Regions from separate parts of the Paenarthrobacter sp. 4246 genome, predicted to be linked through region 1. Evidence: riboswitches for the same ligand, from Rfam matches in the RefSeq annotation. Region 1 holds a riboswitch; each other region holds the start of a gene.
What was found. Region 1 has a riboswitch for cyclic di-AMP ahead of ABIE35_RS04720 (M23 family metallopeptidase). Riboswitches for the same ligand answer to the same signal wherever they lie in the genome.
Positions count from the first base shown of each region.

Region 1 (3,635 bases):
GCAGTCCCATCCGTTGGGCGTGGTGCCGCCCCAAACGTAGGGGTGTCCGATTCCGGTGTAGGCGATCGCGGCGAGGCCGGAAGCGGCGGCGCTGGAAGCAGTGTCCTTGGCTTCGGACGACTTCGCCGTCACAGCGCCTGCGGTGGTCTGGTTGCCATTGGCCGCGGTGCGCTGGGTGGTCTGCGAAGCGCGCTGGACAACCTTGGGAGCTTCCTTGGTGGCCACTACAGGGCTTTCGAAGGAAACGGTGGCGGTGGGCTCTGCGGTGACTACCGCAGTGGTGACCATCTGCTGGGTGCTGGAGGCTTCCGACTTGGAAACGTCGGTGTCCGCTGCCTGGGCCGGAAGACCGACACTGAGGACGAGGCCTGAGGCTGCTGCCAGGACGACGGCCTGGCGGCCAACTGTACCGGCGTTGGATGAAACAGCCTTGGAAAGCGTGTTCAAAGGGTTCGTACGAACCGATTCGGCGCGGTGGCGCGCAGGGGTAGTGCGTGATGACACGTAGGTAGCCTCTCCCAATGCCTGCGAGGTGAGCTGTCGGATTCGGATGGGAGTCATCCGGCCACGCTGCTTCAAGGAAGCTTTGCGACTTAACCCCAAGGCCTTCTTGCGAAGACCAGAAGTGGTTCCCCCGCCCCTGCCAGACGATTTATGCGAACGGACCTCGAGTGGTGGCAGAGCTAGGCAATCCACTCAAGTGCACCGGCCCCCTAAAAAGCCGATGCGCTTTGTACGGTACAACAGTTGAACGCGAATGTCACATTCAGGTCACGGGGCGTGTCACGAATGCGAGAGACAACCATCAACTGGACTTAGAGCCAGCCCATGGGGTCAACGACTTCACCGTTGACCTGTACTTCAAAGTGGAGGTGGCAGCCGGTGGAGGCGCCCGTGGTGCCGCTCAGCGCTACAGTGTCGCCGCGGCTGACCGTCTGGCCTACTTTGACGGTGAAGGACGACAGGTGGTTGTACGTGGTCTCAAGGCCGTTGCCGTGGTCTACCACCACGCGGTTGCCTCCGCCGTACTCGTGCCATCCGGCAAAGGTGACTTTGCCACTGGCCGCGGCATGGACGGCGGTGCCGCACTGGGCCACAAAGTCCTGGCCGCGGTGGAAGTCACCGGAACCACCCGTGAGGGGGCTGATGCGGTAGCCGAACGGGGAAGCCGTAGTCAGGGTGTCCAAGGGGCTGGCCATGGTGCCCGTGGACGAGGCGCGCTGGATGCTGTCGGCGGACTGCGCACTGAGCAACTGCTTCAGCTTGCCGTCGGGGTCTGCGGCGGTGGCTACCGCGGCACGGCTGAAGTCGATCTTGGCTGATGCAGCGGCGGAAACCTCGGGCTGGCTGCCACCGGTGACGGCCAGGGCCGACTCGGTCTGGCCGGATTCCGAAGTGGCCATTACCGGGCTGGTGGCCGGCAGACCGACAGTCAGGGCAAGTCCGGTGGCGGCAAGCGCAACTCCGGCCTTTTGCCCTACGCCACTGGCTGCGGCGAAGTCGGCAACCTGGCGCAACGGGCTCTTACGGCGACGCACCTGGCGTTCGGTGTCGCGTGGCCGGATCTCCGATACGACGCGGGCTGGCCGCAGCTCAGCAGCGGGGCCGGACGCGCGGCGGCGGCCCCTGACGTTCTGCGTTGTCAAACTCTATTCCTCTCTAAAAAGCCTGCGAAGTTAGCTGTCGGATTCGGGTCAGAGAGTTCAAAGACCCGGTCCGCACGAAGCGCTCACGGCACACAGGTATCCCAGGAGGGACTTGCGTCAATGGGCACTTCTGCTGCGGACTTCACCCCAAGGCTGCTTCTTTAGACAGCCGCTTGTGGTTCCCCCGCCTCTGCCAGTGGTGGATGGCACACCTGTTCCGCTGGCAGAGCTCGGCTCCGGAACAGGTAACACTTTGGTATCAGCGCTAGTAGATAACTATAGGCGATTAAGGCCCGCAGTAATAAATTCGTTATCAACAGGAACAGGCGTGGCGCGGGCGCCCCTTATCACTAATCCTGAAAAACCGCAGGTCACGCGCGCGCCGGAATCCCAAAAGTGAGATATGACACCGCGTGAAGCGAAGGGGCGTCAGCCGACGGAGACGAAGACGTGCGCAGCCACCTCGGGCGGAAGTTCCAATGCACCCTCAATGCCGGGGACCCGGACGGAGATGTACTCACCTACACGCTCCAATGAGACGGCCGCGCCCGGGCGGATACCGCCCTCGTCCAACTGGGTAAGGAGTTCAGGCTCAACCTGGATGGGCTCCGCAAGGCGGGTGACCGCTACGCGGGAATTCGGCGCGTAGCCGTCCATGGCCTGCAGGAGGTTGACATCGAGGCGGGGGAACGGCTGGCTGGCAAGGCCACCGAGGGCTTCGAGGCCCGGGATGGGGTTGCCATACGGGGATTCGGTGGGGTGCTCCAGGAGTTCGTACAGCCGGCGCTCCACACGCTCGCTCATCACGTGTTCCCAGCGACAGGCTTCGTCGTGGACGTAGGCCCAGTCCAAGCCAATGACATCAGCCAGGAGACGCTCGGCGAGGCGGTGCTTTCGCATCACCTCGGTGGCGCGCTTCCGCCCCACTTCGGTCAGTTCCAGGTGACGGTCGTTGGAAACAATCACCAGACCATCGCGCTCCATGCGTCCGATGGTCTGGGAAACAGTGGGTCCGGAGTGCCGCAGCCGCTCGGCGATGCGGGCCCTGAGAGCCACAATGTTTTCTTCTTCAAGCTCCAAAATGGTCCGAAGATACATCTCAGTGGTATCGATCAGATCCGTCATCCAGCTCAGCTCTCCTCGAACGCAGTTCCTTGCGTAATCTCCACCGTACCGCGTCCCTTGCCGGGTGGACGGTGTGCACCGCCGCCCCATGAACGCCAACCACCAGCCTAGCTTATTTGGAATTACTCTGGATAATTCCGGTCGCATATGGTTCACCGGCGTTCCACGTGGCGGACTATGACGGCCACAGGTTCCTGCGCTTGGGCCGTGTCAGGCAGAATTGGGGGTGTCGAAGGGGCAGTTGCTGCCCCATGCCACCTCCCATCTCTAGCCGACACCCATTGGAGCGCCACGTGAGCGACAACAGCATCACCATTCCCGCCGATCTGCTGCCCAAGGACGGACGCTTCGGCGCAGGACCGTCCAAGGTCCGCCCGGAACAGATCGAGGCCCTGTCTGCCGCGTCGTCCACCATCCTTGGCACGTCCCACCGCCAAGCTCCGGTCAAGAACCTTGTGGGTTCGGTCCGGGAAGGCCTCGGCCAGTTCTTCCGTGCGCCCGAAGGATATGAAGTTGTCCTCGGCGTCGGCGGTTCCACGGCCTTCTGGGATGTCGCTGCATTCGGACTGGTGGAGAAGAAAGCACAGCACCTCTCGTTCGGTGAGTTCGGTTCGAAGTTCGCTGCTGCCACCAACAAGGCGCCTTTCCTTGATGCTTCCTCGATCATCAAGGCCGAGCCTGGCACCCGCCCGGTGTCGGAGGCCGAAGCCGGCGTTGACGTTTACGCCTGGCCCCAGAATGAGACCTCCACGGGTGTAGCCGCTCCGGTCAAGCGGGTCCAGGGGGCCGACGAAGGCTCCTTGATCCTGGTGGACGCCACATCTGCTGCCGGCGGGCTGGATGTCGACGTCGCCGAGTCCGACG
Region 1 covers NZ_JBEPOP010000002.1:432,482-436,116, forward strand. The annotation lists gene ABIE35_RS04715 (C40 family peptidase) at 1-504, opposite strand, end outside; cyclic di-AMP (ydaO/yuaA leader) riboswitch at 509-669, opposite strand; gene ABIE35_RS04720 (M23 family metallopeptidase) at 816-1,646, opposite strand; cyclic di-AMP (ydaO/yuaA leader) riboswitch at 1,651-1,865, opposite strand; gene ABIE35_RS04725 (iron-dependent transcriptional repressor DtxR) at 2,076-2,771, opposite strand; gene serC (phosphoserine transaminase) at 3,065-3,635, shown strand, end outside.

Region 2 (3,635 bases), on a different contig from region 1:
TCAGGAATGGCCAAAAAGTCCCACCGCAGATGGCTTAGCCCCTCCACGTGGCACCTGCGCACCCGGCTGGTCCTGGTCGCCATGGCCTTGCTGGTCGCCATTTGCGCTGCCGTGGGAGTGGTTAGCTACGCCTCCATGGACATGGTGTTCAATAAGCAGCTCGACAGGCAGCTGGAGCAGGCGTCAAGCCGCGCGACCAGCTTCGGCAGGCCGCCGTCGAACTTCCCGTCCTCCCCCTCCGGAAGGCCGGACCCGCTGGAAGCGCGCGGCCAGGCCGCTGGAACGCTGAACGCACGGATTGATGGAACGACCGTGATCAATCCAGGCATTCTTGAGGCTTCTGGCAAGCGGGCCGAACTCTCGGCGGACGACAAGCAGATTCTGTTGTCGTTGCCCCGGGACAACCGGCCTGTGGACCGATCGCTCTCCTATGGGGATTACCGGCTCGTGGCTGTCGAAACTGCCGGCGACGTGATCGTGACCGGGCTGCCGCTCGCGGACAAGCAAAGCGCCGAGGCCTCGCTGGTGTGGACCATGGTGTTGGTGTCGTTGGGCGGACTGGTTGTGATCGGCCTCGCGGGCACCGTCATCATCCGGCGGACCATGCGGCCGTTGGAGCAGCTCTCCGAGGTGGCCACCAAAGTCTCGCGCCTCCCTCTCGACGCCGGTGAGGTGGCACTTGCGGTGCGGGTCCCGCCGTCGGCCGCCCATCCCGGAACGGAAGTCGGCAGCGTTGGCCATGCCCTCAACCAGATGCTGAACAACGTCTCCAGTGCCTTGGAAGCCCGCCAGGAAAGCGAAACCAAGGTGCGCCAGTTCGTCGCGGACGCGTCGCACGAACTCCGAACGCCGCTTACGGCCATCCGCGGTTACACCGAACTGCTGAGGATGACCGAGAACTTCACCGATGACGGCCGAAAGTCGCTGGCACGCGTCCAGAGCCAGTCCGAACGGATGACAACCTTGGTGGAGGATCTGCTGCTGCTTGCCAGGCTGGACGAAGGCCAGCCGCTCAGGATCACGGACGTGGACCTTACCCAGTTGGTGATTGAAACTGTCAGCGATGAGAAAATCATGGCACCGGAGCAGATCTGGCAACTCCAACTCCCGGATGAGCCCGTCACGGTCCGCGGCGACGCTGCGCAACTGCACCAGGTCCTGGCCAATCTCCTCTCCAATGCCCGTAAACATACCGACGCCGGCACCACGGTGGTCACCAGCGTCACGCTCTCCGCCGACGGCAGCCCAGTGGTGTCCGTAACGGACAACGGGCCCGGCATTCCAGCGGATTTCCAAGGCCGGATCTTCTCCCGCTTTGCCCGCGCCGACGCCGCGAGATCGGGGTCTGAGGGCACGTCAGGGCTGGGTTTGTCGATCGTTGAATCCATCGTGGCAGCGCACGGCGGCAGCGTGCACGTGGCGTCCCGTCCAGGGCGCACGGAATTCACCCTTCGATTCCCTGCCGTCGCCACCGAACAGAAGTTACGAACCCAGCAAGGCGACTCACCGTCGTCGTGATCTCTGTTACCTAAATGTGACTTCTGCGAATTCCTCCTGTACCGTCGAAAAGGTGGGTCGCCCCAACTGACCCGCATCCGGGATGCGCCGAGCTCTGCCACTTCCCGGAGTCCGTACTTACTCCGAGGCAGAGACGGGGGACCCAGAGTCTCCGGGTCCAGGCATTTATGCCGGACCCTTGGGGTGAAGCCGCAGCGTGATGCGCGGCCGGATGACCTCATCCGAACCCGACAGCTAACTCCGCAGGCGCTGAGAGGTAATCACACATGTCTGAATTTAATGATCAGACGCGCCCTTCCGCGCGTCACCGCGATGAGCACAACGCACCGTTGACCAAGTCGCAGGCTGTCCTCAAGAACGCTGCCCGCCAGGGCAAGTCCGGCCACCGCATGTCGGTTGTTGCCGGTGTTGTAGCTGCTGCGCTGGGCGTTGCATCGCTCGGTACTGCTGCCAACGCCGCCCTGACCCTTCCCGAGGTAAGCCGCGTTGCAGAGACCCAGGCGAATGCCCAGGTCAGCAACAACAAGACAGCTGAAATCTCCGCTTCCTTGGATGCAGCCGCCGCAAAGGGCGCCGCTGACAGGGCAGCCGTGGACAAGGCCGCAGCCGAAAAGGCCGCAGCCGAGAAGGCCGCGGCGGACCAGGCAGCCGGTGAAAAGGCTGCCGCCGAGAAGGCCGCTGCGGACCAGGCCGCCGCCGAAAAGGCCGCCGCCGATGCTGCAGCCAAGCAGGCCGCCGACGCCGCTGCTGCCGCCGCCGCTGCCGAAGCTGCAGCTGCTGCTGCCGCCCCCAAGGCCGTGGACGATCCCGCCGCTGCCAAGGCCTACGCTGCCAGCATCCTTGGCAACTACGGCTGGAGCGCCAGCGAAATGACTGCGCTGAACACCCTGTGGGAGAAGGAATCCAACTGGAGGACGACCGCCACCAACGCTTCCAGCGGTGCTTACGGCATTGTCCAGTCGCTGCCGGCTAGCAAGATGGCAACCGCGGGCGCTGATTGGCAGACCAACTACCAGACCCAAATCAAGTGGGGCTTGAACTACATCAAGGAACGCTACGGATCCCCGTCGGCCGCCCTGGGCTTCCACTTGGCCAACAACTGGTACTAAGCCAGACTGCTTGATTACCGCGCCGGTTGCCACCGCCCGCACCAGTACAGACTGGAGCGGATGGCGGGAACCGGCGCGGTTTTCGCGTTACACAAACTCCGGTTCGGCCTCCACCGCGCCGCGCACCGCCGCGATGGACGCCGCAACATCCCCTGCATCCGTGGTCCAATTACTCACCGAAATCCTGAGGATTTCACGGCCACGCCACGAGGACCCGGACATCCACACCGCGCCCTCAGCCATCAGCCGTTGCGTGACACGGTGTGTGCGGTCATCACTGCCGAAGCTCACCGACACCTGCGTGAACACGACGTCGTTGAGCACCTCGACACCCGGGATAGCGGCGAGTCCCTCGGCCAACGCGCGGGCATTCGCAGCGAGCCGGTCCACCATAGAGATCACCCCGTTACGGCCCAGTTGCCTCAGCGCCGCCCACACAGGGATGCCCCGGGCACGGCGGGACATCTCAGGCACTTTCTCGAAAGGATCTCCCGGGCCGGCATCCGTAGCAATGAGGTAACTTGTGTGAACACTGAAAGCACGCCTCAAGGCTTCCGGCCTCGCAACGATGGCCAAGCCGCAGTCGTAAGGAACATTCAGCGTCTTGTGGGCATCCGTGGCCCAGGAATCTGCTTCCTCTACTCCCGCCAGCCGGGCCCGCAGCGTCGGGCTAACGGCGGCCCATAAACCAAAAGCACCATCCACGTGCACCCATGCGCCGCGATCGTGGGCCACCGCAATGGCTTCCTCCATGGGATCAAAGGCGCCGGAATGCAGGTTGCCCGCTTGCAGACAGACCAGTGACAGTCCTGGTTGCTGGTCCATGGCCTCGGCAAGTGCGTCGGGGAGAATCCGTCCTTCCTCGTCGGCATCTACGGGCACGCAGGCACCCAATCCGAGATACCGCAACGCCAGGTCCACTGCGGCGTGCCGCTCCCTGCCCGCAAAGGTGGTGATGCGTGGGGCGCCTGTCAGCCCCAGCGCCTCAAGGTCCCAACCCGCCTCGTC
Region 2 covers NZ_JBEPOP010000009.1:87,757-91,391, reverse strand. The annotation lists gene ABIE35_RS16910 (sensor histidine kinase) at 7-1,518, shown strand; cyclic di-AMP (ydaO/yuaA leader) riboswitch at 1,618-1,779, shown strand; gene ABIE35_RS16905 (aggregation-promoting factor C-terminal-like domain-containing protein) at 1,785-2,627, shown strand; gene ABIE35_RS16900 (pyridoxal phosphate-dependent decarboxylase family protein) at 2,715-3,635, opposite strand, start outside.
Region 2: another riboswitch for cyclic di-AMP. It lies ahead of ABIE35_RS16905 (aggregation-promoting factor C-terminal-like domain-containing protein); the one in region 1 lies ahead of ABIE35_RS04720 (M23 family metallopeptidase).

Region 3 (3,635 bases), on a different contig from region 1:
GGGAAGCCGCGACAACGTGGCTGGCCCGGACTGGGCCCTCCGGCTGTCGAGGGCGGTTGACCAGGGGCGCTTGGTGGAGATCCCCGGCGTCGGGCATGTAGCGCAACACATGCGGCCCCAGGCCGTGGCGGACGCCATCCGGAGTTTCGTTGCCGCGACAGCGCTTCGCGGCCAGGCACCTTGAGGAGTCCGCGCGTCCCGGCTAGGCTGGCGGAGCCATCGCATTAGTAAGTTTGCTTACGAAAGGGCTGACCGTGACCACTGGAGATAGCAAGGACGAGCAAGGCTTCGGCGCAACAGGCGCCACCGGCCCATACGGCGCCGCAACGCCCCCGGCCACCGAGAAGGACGACGTCAACGCCGACCCCGAATTGCGCCAGGACGAAGACGAAGACCCTGCGGCATCCGCCAATCCCGATCCCCTCGACGGAAACGTCACGGGCTTGGAACCCGGGGGCGGAGTGCCCCCGGGAGAAACCCCTCCGGCCGAGGGCAGCATGAGCAGCGACCAAGGACACGAAGAGTAAGGAACTGCGGGCGCCACGTTACGGCAGCCTCAGGATCTCCCCAAGATCGTAATCCGCCGGCTCCTCCAACTGGGAGTAAGTGCAGCTCTCCGGTGTGCGGTCCGGCCGCCAGCGCCTGAACTGCGTGGTGTGCCGGAACCGCTCGCCCTCCATGTAGTCGTAGGCCACCTCGATCACCAACTCGGGACGCAGGGGCACAAACGAAAAATCCTTGCCCGCGCTCCACCGGCTTTGGGCGCCGGGCATCCTGGAACCCCCGGCCCCTTCTCCTTGGCTGGCCCACTCGCCCCAGGGGTGCTCGCCGAGTTCCACCTGGTACGGCTCAAGCTCGGCTACCAGGCTTTCCCTGCGGGCCATGGGGAATGAGGCCACCACCCCCACATGCTGGAGCCGACCGGCGTCGTTGTAAAGACCCAACAGCATGGACCCCACAACTTTCGCGGTCTTGTGCCAGCGGAAGCCGGCCACCACGCAGTCCGCGGTGCGTTCGTGCTTGGTCTTGAACATCACGCGCTTGTTGGGTAGATACGTCCCGTCCAAGGGCTTGGACAGCACCCCATCCAGGCCTGCGCCTTCCAACTGCACGAACCATTCCTGCGCACGCTCCAGGTCAGTGACCGCGGGAGTGACGTAAACGGGAGGCTCAGCCTCGGCGAGCGCACGTTCCAGGATGGCGCGGCGTTCCGCGAATGGCCTGCCCATGAGGTCGTCGTCGCCGAGCGCAAGGATGTCGAACGCGATCATGGATGCCGGGGTCTTCTCGGCGAGCATCCGAACCCGGCTGTCCGCGGGGTGGATCCGCTGCTGCAGCACCTCGAACTCCAGCCGGTTGTCCGCGATCAGGACAATCTCGCCGTCGATCACGCACTTGTCCGGAAGGTTCTTCCGCAGCGCCTCCACCAGTTCGGGAAAGTAGCGGGTCATGGGCTTCTCGTTGCGGCTGCCCAGGATGACCTCGTCTCCGTCCTTGAAGACAATGGTCCGGAATCCGTCCCACTTGGGCTCGTAGTGCCCAACATCGGGGATGGCGGGGACGGACTTGGCGAGCATGGGCGAGACGGGTGGCATCACAGGCAGGTCCATAGACAATGTCTACCTGCCGGTGCAGCGCGAAGCTAGTGTTGGGCATGGATATCTTGTCCGTGTTGGCTGCCGTACCACGAACTCCCGGCGCCGGCCCCGAAGCCTAAGCGCTAGGGCTCTCTCATCCGGGGAGGCCTACCGCCCGTTACATTAATGTGACTTTACTTTCCGGCTCATGTACCGTCGTAGGGCGACCCGTATCTCCGCTGGGCCGCTTCCGGAATGACGCCGAGCTCTGCCGCATTCCGGAATCCGCCAGACCCGCGGCAGAGGCGGGGGACCCAAAAGTTCCCGGACTTTCCCAAGTCCTTGGGGTGAAGCCGCTACGGCGGCCGGACGGCCTCGTCCGAACCCGACAGCTAACCTCGAAGGCGTTGAGAGGCAACCACCATGTCCCCAACCATGGATCAGCCGCGCCGCGCCGAGACTGAACGCGAGCGCACCAAGCCAACCGGACGCCGTCGGGCCCAACCCAGCGGATCCCTCTTCAGCGTGCAGGCAGACACTGTTGCCGCACCCGAAACTACAAGCACGACGCCGGAGCCCGCCACTGCGGCCCTTCCCACCGTCGCGACACCCACCACGCGAGCGGCCGCCCGCGCGGCCGAGCGGGAGCGGGCAGCCCAGGCTGTGATCGCGCCTGCCGGGCCGGCGTCGTCCGAGGCCGAGCCGGCAACCGCGGCCATTCCCGTTGTGGAGGCCGCACGGGCTGCAGCTCCGGCCTCCACCACGCCAGGGCCTCCCACCTCGGCCATTCCGATCGTTCAGGCGTCACGTCCTGAGCAGGAGGAAAGCCCCGAGCAGCCGGGAACTCCTCAGCCTGCCGCGTCCGGACCCGCCACCGCTGCCTCCAGATCAGGCAGGGGCGGATCGTCGCTTGGCCGGGAACCCCAGGCGGTCCTGCGGAAAGCTGCATCGGTCAAACACATGAGCCAGCGCATGGCCGTGGTGGCTGGTGCCCTCGGCCTGGTCCTGACAGCCGGTACCTTGGGGCAGGCCCTCGAGCTGCCATTCTTCGGCCAGGAGACCCCTTCCCAGGAAGCCAGCGGCGCCGACCGGAATTCGGGCTCCGCGGCTCCCGCACCCAGCGCCTCCTACTCGAGGGCCTCATCGCCCTCAGCTTCAGCTGCTGCGACGTCGGCAGCCGGCCAACCGGCCACGGTTCCGGAGGCACCAACACCAGTGTCGCCGTCGTCGGTTCCCACCCCGAAAGTTTCCTTGGCGGACCCCGTGTGGGTCCCGTCCGCAGTGCCGTCGACCATCGCCGCGGACCCGGCCACCACCGCCCCCGTCCCCACCCAGCCGGCGCCGGCACCCAGCGAGGTGCCGTCGGACACGATCACCACGCCACCCACAACGCCGACGCCCACAACCACACCGACGGTCACGCCCACGCCGACTCCTACCCCAACGCCGACAGGGACTCCCACGCAGACCACCAAACCCAAGCCCACGGGCAAGCCCAGCGCGGCCACCGCGCCGCAGCCCACCGAGACGGCACTTGAAGAGATCCTGAACGCGGCAAAGGATGCCCTCAAATGAGCACCCGTTTGCCGCGCACCACCACACATGCGGGTTGGCACAGCCGGTACTGCAGCAGCAGTCGAACTGCCACGTTCCGCCGCCGGTTGGGCCGGTGGAGCTGCCAGCGCTTGAAGCGGTCCTAGGGCACCACAGCACAGGAGGCAGGCACCCAATGGGTGCCTGCCTCCTGTGCACTCAAGCTCAGATCCGTGGCCGACCGGCCCAGCGACGGGCTTTCAAGGCAGCATGCAGTTCGACGCGGATCGCTCCACTCAACGGGTCGGCGCCGATGAGCTGGCGGATCCGGCCGAGGCGGTTGTAGATGCTGCTCCTGTGGAGATGAAGTTTGGCGGCGACGTCCTGCACTGAACCATCACTGTCATAGAGGAGCTCCAGGATGGGCAGGAGTTCGCCGTTCTTGTCCTGGTCCTCCAGGGTACGGAAGTGGACGGAACCGGTGTCGTCCCAGCCGCCGGGTGCCAGCAAGCGGTCGAAGAGCTG
Region 3 covers NZ_JBEPOP010000008.1:98,563-102,197, reverse strand. The annotation lists gene ABIE35_RS15945 (alpha/beta fold hydrolase) at 1-184, shown strand, start outside; gene ABIE35_RS15940 (DUF6480 family protein) at 255-527, shown strand; gene ABIE35_RS15935 (ATP-dependent DNA ligase) at 546-1,610, opposite strand; cyclic di-AMP (ydaO/yuaA leader) riboswitch at 1,854-1,998, shown strand; gene ABIE35_RS15930 (hypothetical protein) at 2,001-3,152, shown strand; gene ABIE35_RS15925 (PucR family transcriptional regulator) at 3,336-3,635, opposite strand, start outside.
Region 3: another riboswitch for cyclic di-AMP. It lies ahead of ABIE35_RS15930 (hypothetical protein); the one in region 1 lies ahead of ABIE35_RS04720 (M23 family metallopeptidase).

Region 4 (3,635 bases), on a different contig from region 1:
CGCGCCAAGGGCATCCACCTGCAGGACACGGTCCACGTTGGGGATGTTGCCGTCCTTGTCCACGGTTCCTGCCTCGTTGGCCAGGCCCACCATAGTGCCCATGGCATCGAAGAAGATGCTCAGGAGGATCACGAATGCCAGTAGGGCCGCTGCGATGAACCCGAGGTGCTCAAAGGCGCCGAACGGATTGGCCTTGCCGATGAGGGACAGGTCCGGAGCGCCCCACTCAGAGAGGGTGGGCGCCACGAGCGACCAGCCGCGTGGGTTGACGTTCTTGCCGTCGAAGCTGGGGCCGATGTGGAGGGTGAATTCCAAAATGGCTGCCAGTGCCGTGGAGACCACGATGCCGATGAGGATGGCGCCGCGGACCTTGCGGACCACCAGCGCAATGGTGAGGATGAGGCCCACTGCGAACACCAAGGTAGGCCAGCCCATGAGCTTGCCGTCCACGCCCAGGCCCAGGGGGACCGTGGTGCCGGCGGCGTCGGGGATTCGGCGCACAAAGCCTGCATTGACCAGGCCGATCAGCGCAATGAAGAGGCCGATGCCCACCACGATCGCCGTTTTCAGGGCTTCCGGCACGGCCTTGAACACGGCAGTACGGAAACCGGTCAGCACCAGGATGAGCATGGTGATGCCGGACAGGACCACCAGGCCCATCATGTCCGGCCAGGTGAGCTCCGGGTGCGAGGCGACCGTGACGGCAACGAAGGCGTTGACGCCCAGTCCGGTTGCAACGGCGAATGGGTGCTTGGCCCACGCACCCATGAGGATGGTCAGTATGCCCGCCACGAAGGCCGTGGTGGCTGCGACGGCCGTGAAGCCGAGGGATGCCCCACTGGAATCCGCCCCGGAGAGAATCAGCGGGTTCAACACCACGATGTAGCTCATGGCGAAGAACGTCGCGAAGCCGCCACGAATTTCCCGCGAGTACGTGGATCCACGTTCAGTAATTTTGAAGTAGCGGTCTACTGCAGAACCTTGCTTAAGCATGAAGGACTCCGGGGATCGGTGGGAGTGTGCCATCAAATCCTATGCGGTCCGGTACGGGCGCTCCGGACGATTCGCCTAGTCTGTAAGGAAGCCAACACTAGGAGAAACCGCCCCATGCGTACCATCCGCCCGCTTCTGGCCGCCGTCGTCGCAGCTCTTGCCTTCGCGTCCGCCTTGCTGTTTTCTGCGGCACCCGCGTCCGCCCACGACGTCGCTGAATCCACGACGCCGGCCAATGGCAGCAGCGTCACGGACGTCCCGGCGTCGGTCTCCATTACGTTCAACAACCGGCCGCTCGCCATCGGCTCGGGCGTGACGGTCACGGCGGGTGGCGAAAACTGGGCCGACGGCCCGGTGGAGATCATCGACAACCAGGCCGTCCAGAAGCTGCGCGAAGGCGCTCCGGCCGGCGAATACACGGTGGTTTGGCGCGTCGTCAGCAGCGATTCGCACCCCATCGAGGGCACCTTTACCTTCACGGCCACCGCAGGAAGCATGACGACCAGCGGCTCGGCGGCAGCCTCTCCGTCCGCTTCGACACCTTCAGCGGCGGTGCCGACGGCGGGAACCGCGGCCCCGGGCACCGCAGCGCCGGGAACCGGTAACAGCGAGCCCGCGGCCGACGCCTCCCAGCCCTTCCCATGGAGCATCGTGGGCCTGGCGGTTGTTGCTGTTGGTCTCGTTATTTTTCTGGCCGTTACCGCCCGAAGGAAACTCGCTGCTTCGAACAACCCTGATGGCGATTCTCCCGCGGAATAACGCGGTTTTCTACGTAGCTGCGAAGATCTCGAAACGGTTACTGCGACACGCCAGGAGCGTACTTCTCGTTACTTAAATGTGACTTCCGCGTGATCATCGCGTACGGTGGTACCTGTGCCTGTTCCACGTAGCGGGCACTTCCGGCCTGATTGCCTAGCTCTGCCGCAGTCCGGAATCCGTTCGCAGACAAACCTTACGGCAGAGACGGGGAACCCATTTTAGGCCGCTTTCGAGCGTGCCTTGGGGTGAAGTCACGATGCTTCCGCTGAACAGCGGGAGATAGTGGCCGGGTGACTCCCATCCGAATCCGACAGCTAACCTCGCAGGCATCGGGAGAGGCTCTTTCATGTCTTCACGCATTCTTCGCGGCCGTCGTAAGGCGGACAGCGTACGTCCTAATCCGTTCATCTCCATCTCCAAGGCAGTTGCCAGCAACGCTTCCGGCGCTGGCCGCCAGGCAGCTGTTATCGCAGCAGCCTCGGGCCTTGTGTTGACCGGCTCCATTGCAGCCCACGCTGCTGAAGCTCCGGTTCAGCGGGATTCCAGCCCGGCGACGGTCGCTGAGACCGTTTCAGCCGACGCTCCCACCCAGGTTGTTACCGCCCTGGCTACGGCTACCGTCAACTTCGAGCGCCCCGCTGTTGCTTCCGTTGCAGCTCCGGTTATCGAGAAGCCTGCACCGGTTGCTCCGGCTCCCGTCGCCAAGAAGGCAGCAGTCACCACTGCCGCCGCAAAGGCTCCTGTTGCCCAGGCTGCTGCTGCCGCTCCGGCCGCTGCTGCTCCCGCTCCTGCGGCTGCTGCTGCCCCGGCCGTTGGTGGCGTCAATGCCGCCATGGTTGCCTCGGCTTACGCCCAGATCGGCATCATGCAGGACTGCACCGCCATGGTGGAGCGCGCACTCGGCTCCGCAGGCATCCCCGTTGGCGACCTCGGTCCCATGCAGTTCATGAACTACGGCAAGGTTGTCAGCTCACCCCAGCCCGGTGACATGATCGTCCAGTCCGGCCACGTCGCCATCTACATCGGCAACGGCCAGGCCATCAGCGGTGGCATCAACGGCAACCAGACGGGCATCCACCCGATCAGCTGGTTGACCGCAACGGGTCCCCTGACCTACGTTCGCGCTGGCGCATAAGCCTCACGCTTCAGTCCAAAGGCCGGTGCCTTCGAAGATTTCGTCTTCGAGGGCACCGGCCTTTGGCGTTAAGTTATGTGCGGAATAGTTCACAGCCAGGTTTGATCTGCTAGGCGGTGGCGATGCCCGGTCCTGCCGGGAGGGCCACCTTGGACGATATGGCCTGGCCTACAGCCTTTGCCTGCCGAAGTACTTCCTTTGGTGTGGGCGTAATCAGCTCGCCGACTCCTACAAGGTGCATCCCGACGGCCCGCATTGCGGCCACCAGGTTCTGGCCGATCGCTATGCCGAGTTCCGCCAGCATTCGGCGCAATTGGCTCTGCGCGCAGCGCGTGACCACAATATGGTCGGCCAGAAGAACACCGTTGGCAGTGTGGACGGCCCACTGGCGGCGGGTGGACTCGAGGGGACCGGAGGCGTGGAGCCCCGTCCTGAGCCCGGCAGTGGTCATGCTGGCGGCCAGTCCATAGCCGATCTGTTGGGAAGGGTCGGAGCCAAGGAAATCGAGGCGGACAGCCCGTGTGGTGCTGCGGACATCCAGGTGATGGCTTGCGGCGTAGTTCCGCAGGTGGCGGAGGATCTCGTTACGCTCCTGCATGGCTGCGGGATCGGCTGCATCGCAGCGTTGGAGCATGCCAGTGTGGACTGACGGGCCGCTTGCGGACAACGTGCCGAACCCGTCCACCACTATGGAGCCCACGCCGTAGCGGCTGAGCTCACTGGCAACTGCCAAGCCGGACAGGCCGGC
Region 4 covers NZ_JBEPOP010000004.1:248,005-251,639, reverse strand. The annotation lists gene ABIE35_RS09060 (NCS2 family permease) at 1-993, opposite strand, end outside; gene ABIE35_RS09055 (copper resistance CopC family protein) at 1,108-1,752, shown strand; cyclic di-AMP (ydaO/yuaA leader) riboswitch at 1,927-2,095, shown strand; gene ABIE35_RS09050 (NlpC/P60 family protein) at 2,099-2,887, shown strand; gene ABIE35_RS09045 (FAD-binding protein) at 2,997-3,635, opposite strand, start outside.
Region 4: another riboswitch for cyclic di-AMP. It lies ahead of ABIE35_RS09050 (NlpC/P60 family protein); the one in region 1 lies ahead of ABIE35_RS04720 (M23 family metallopeptidase).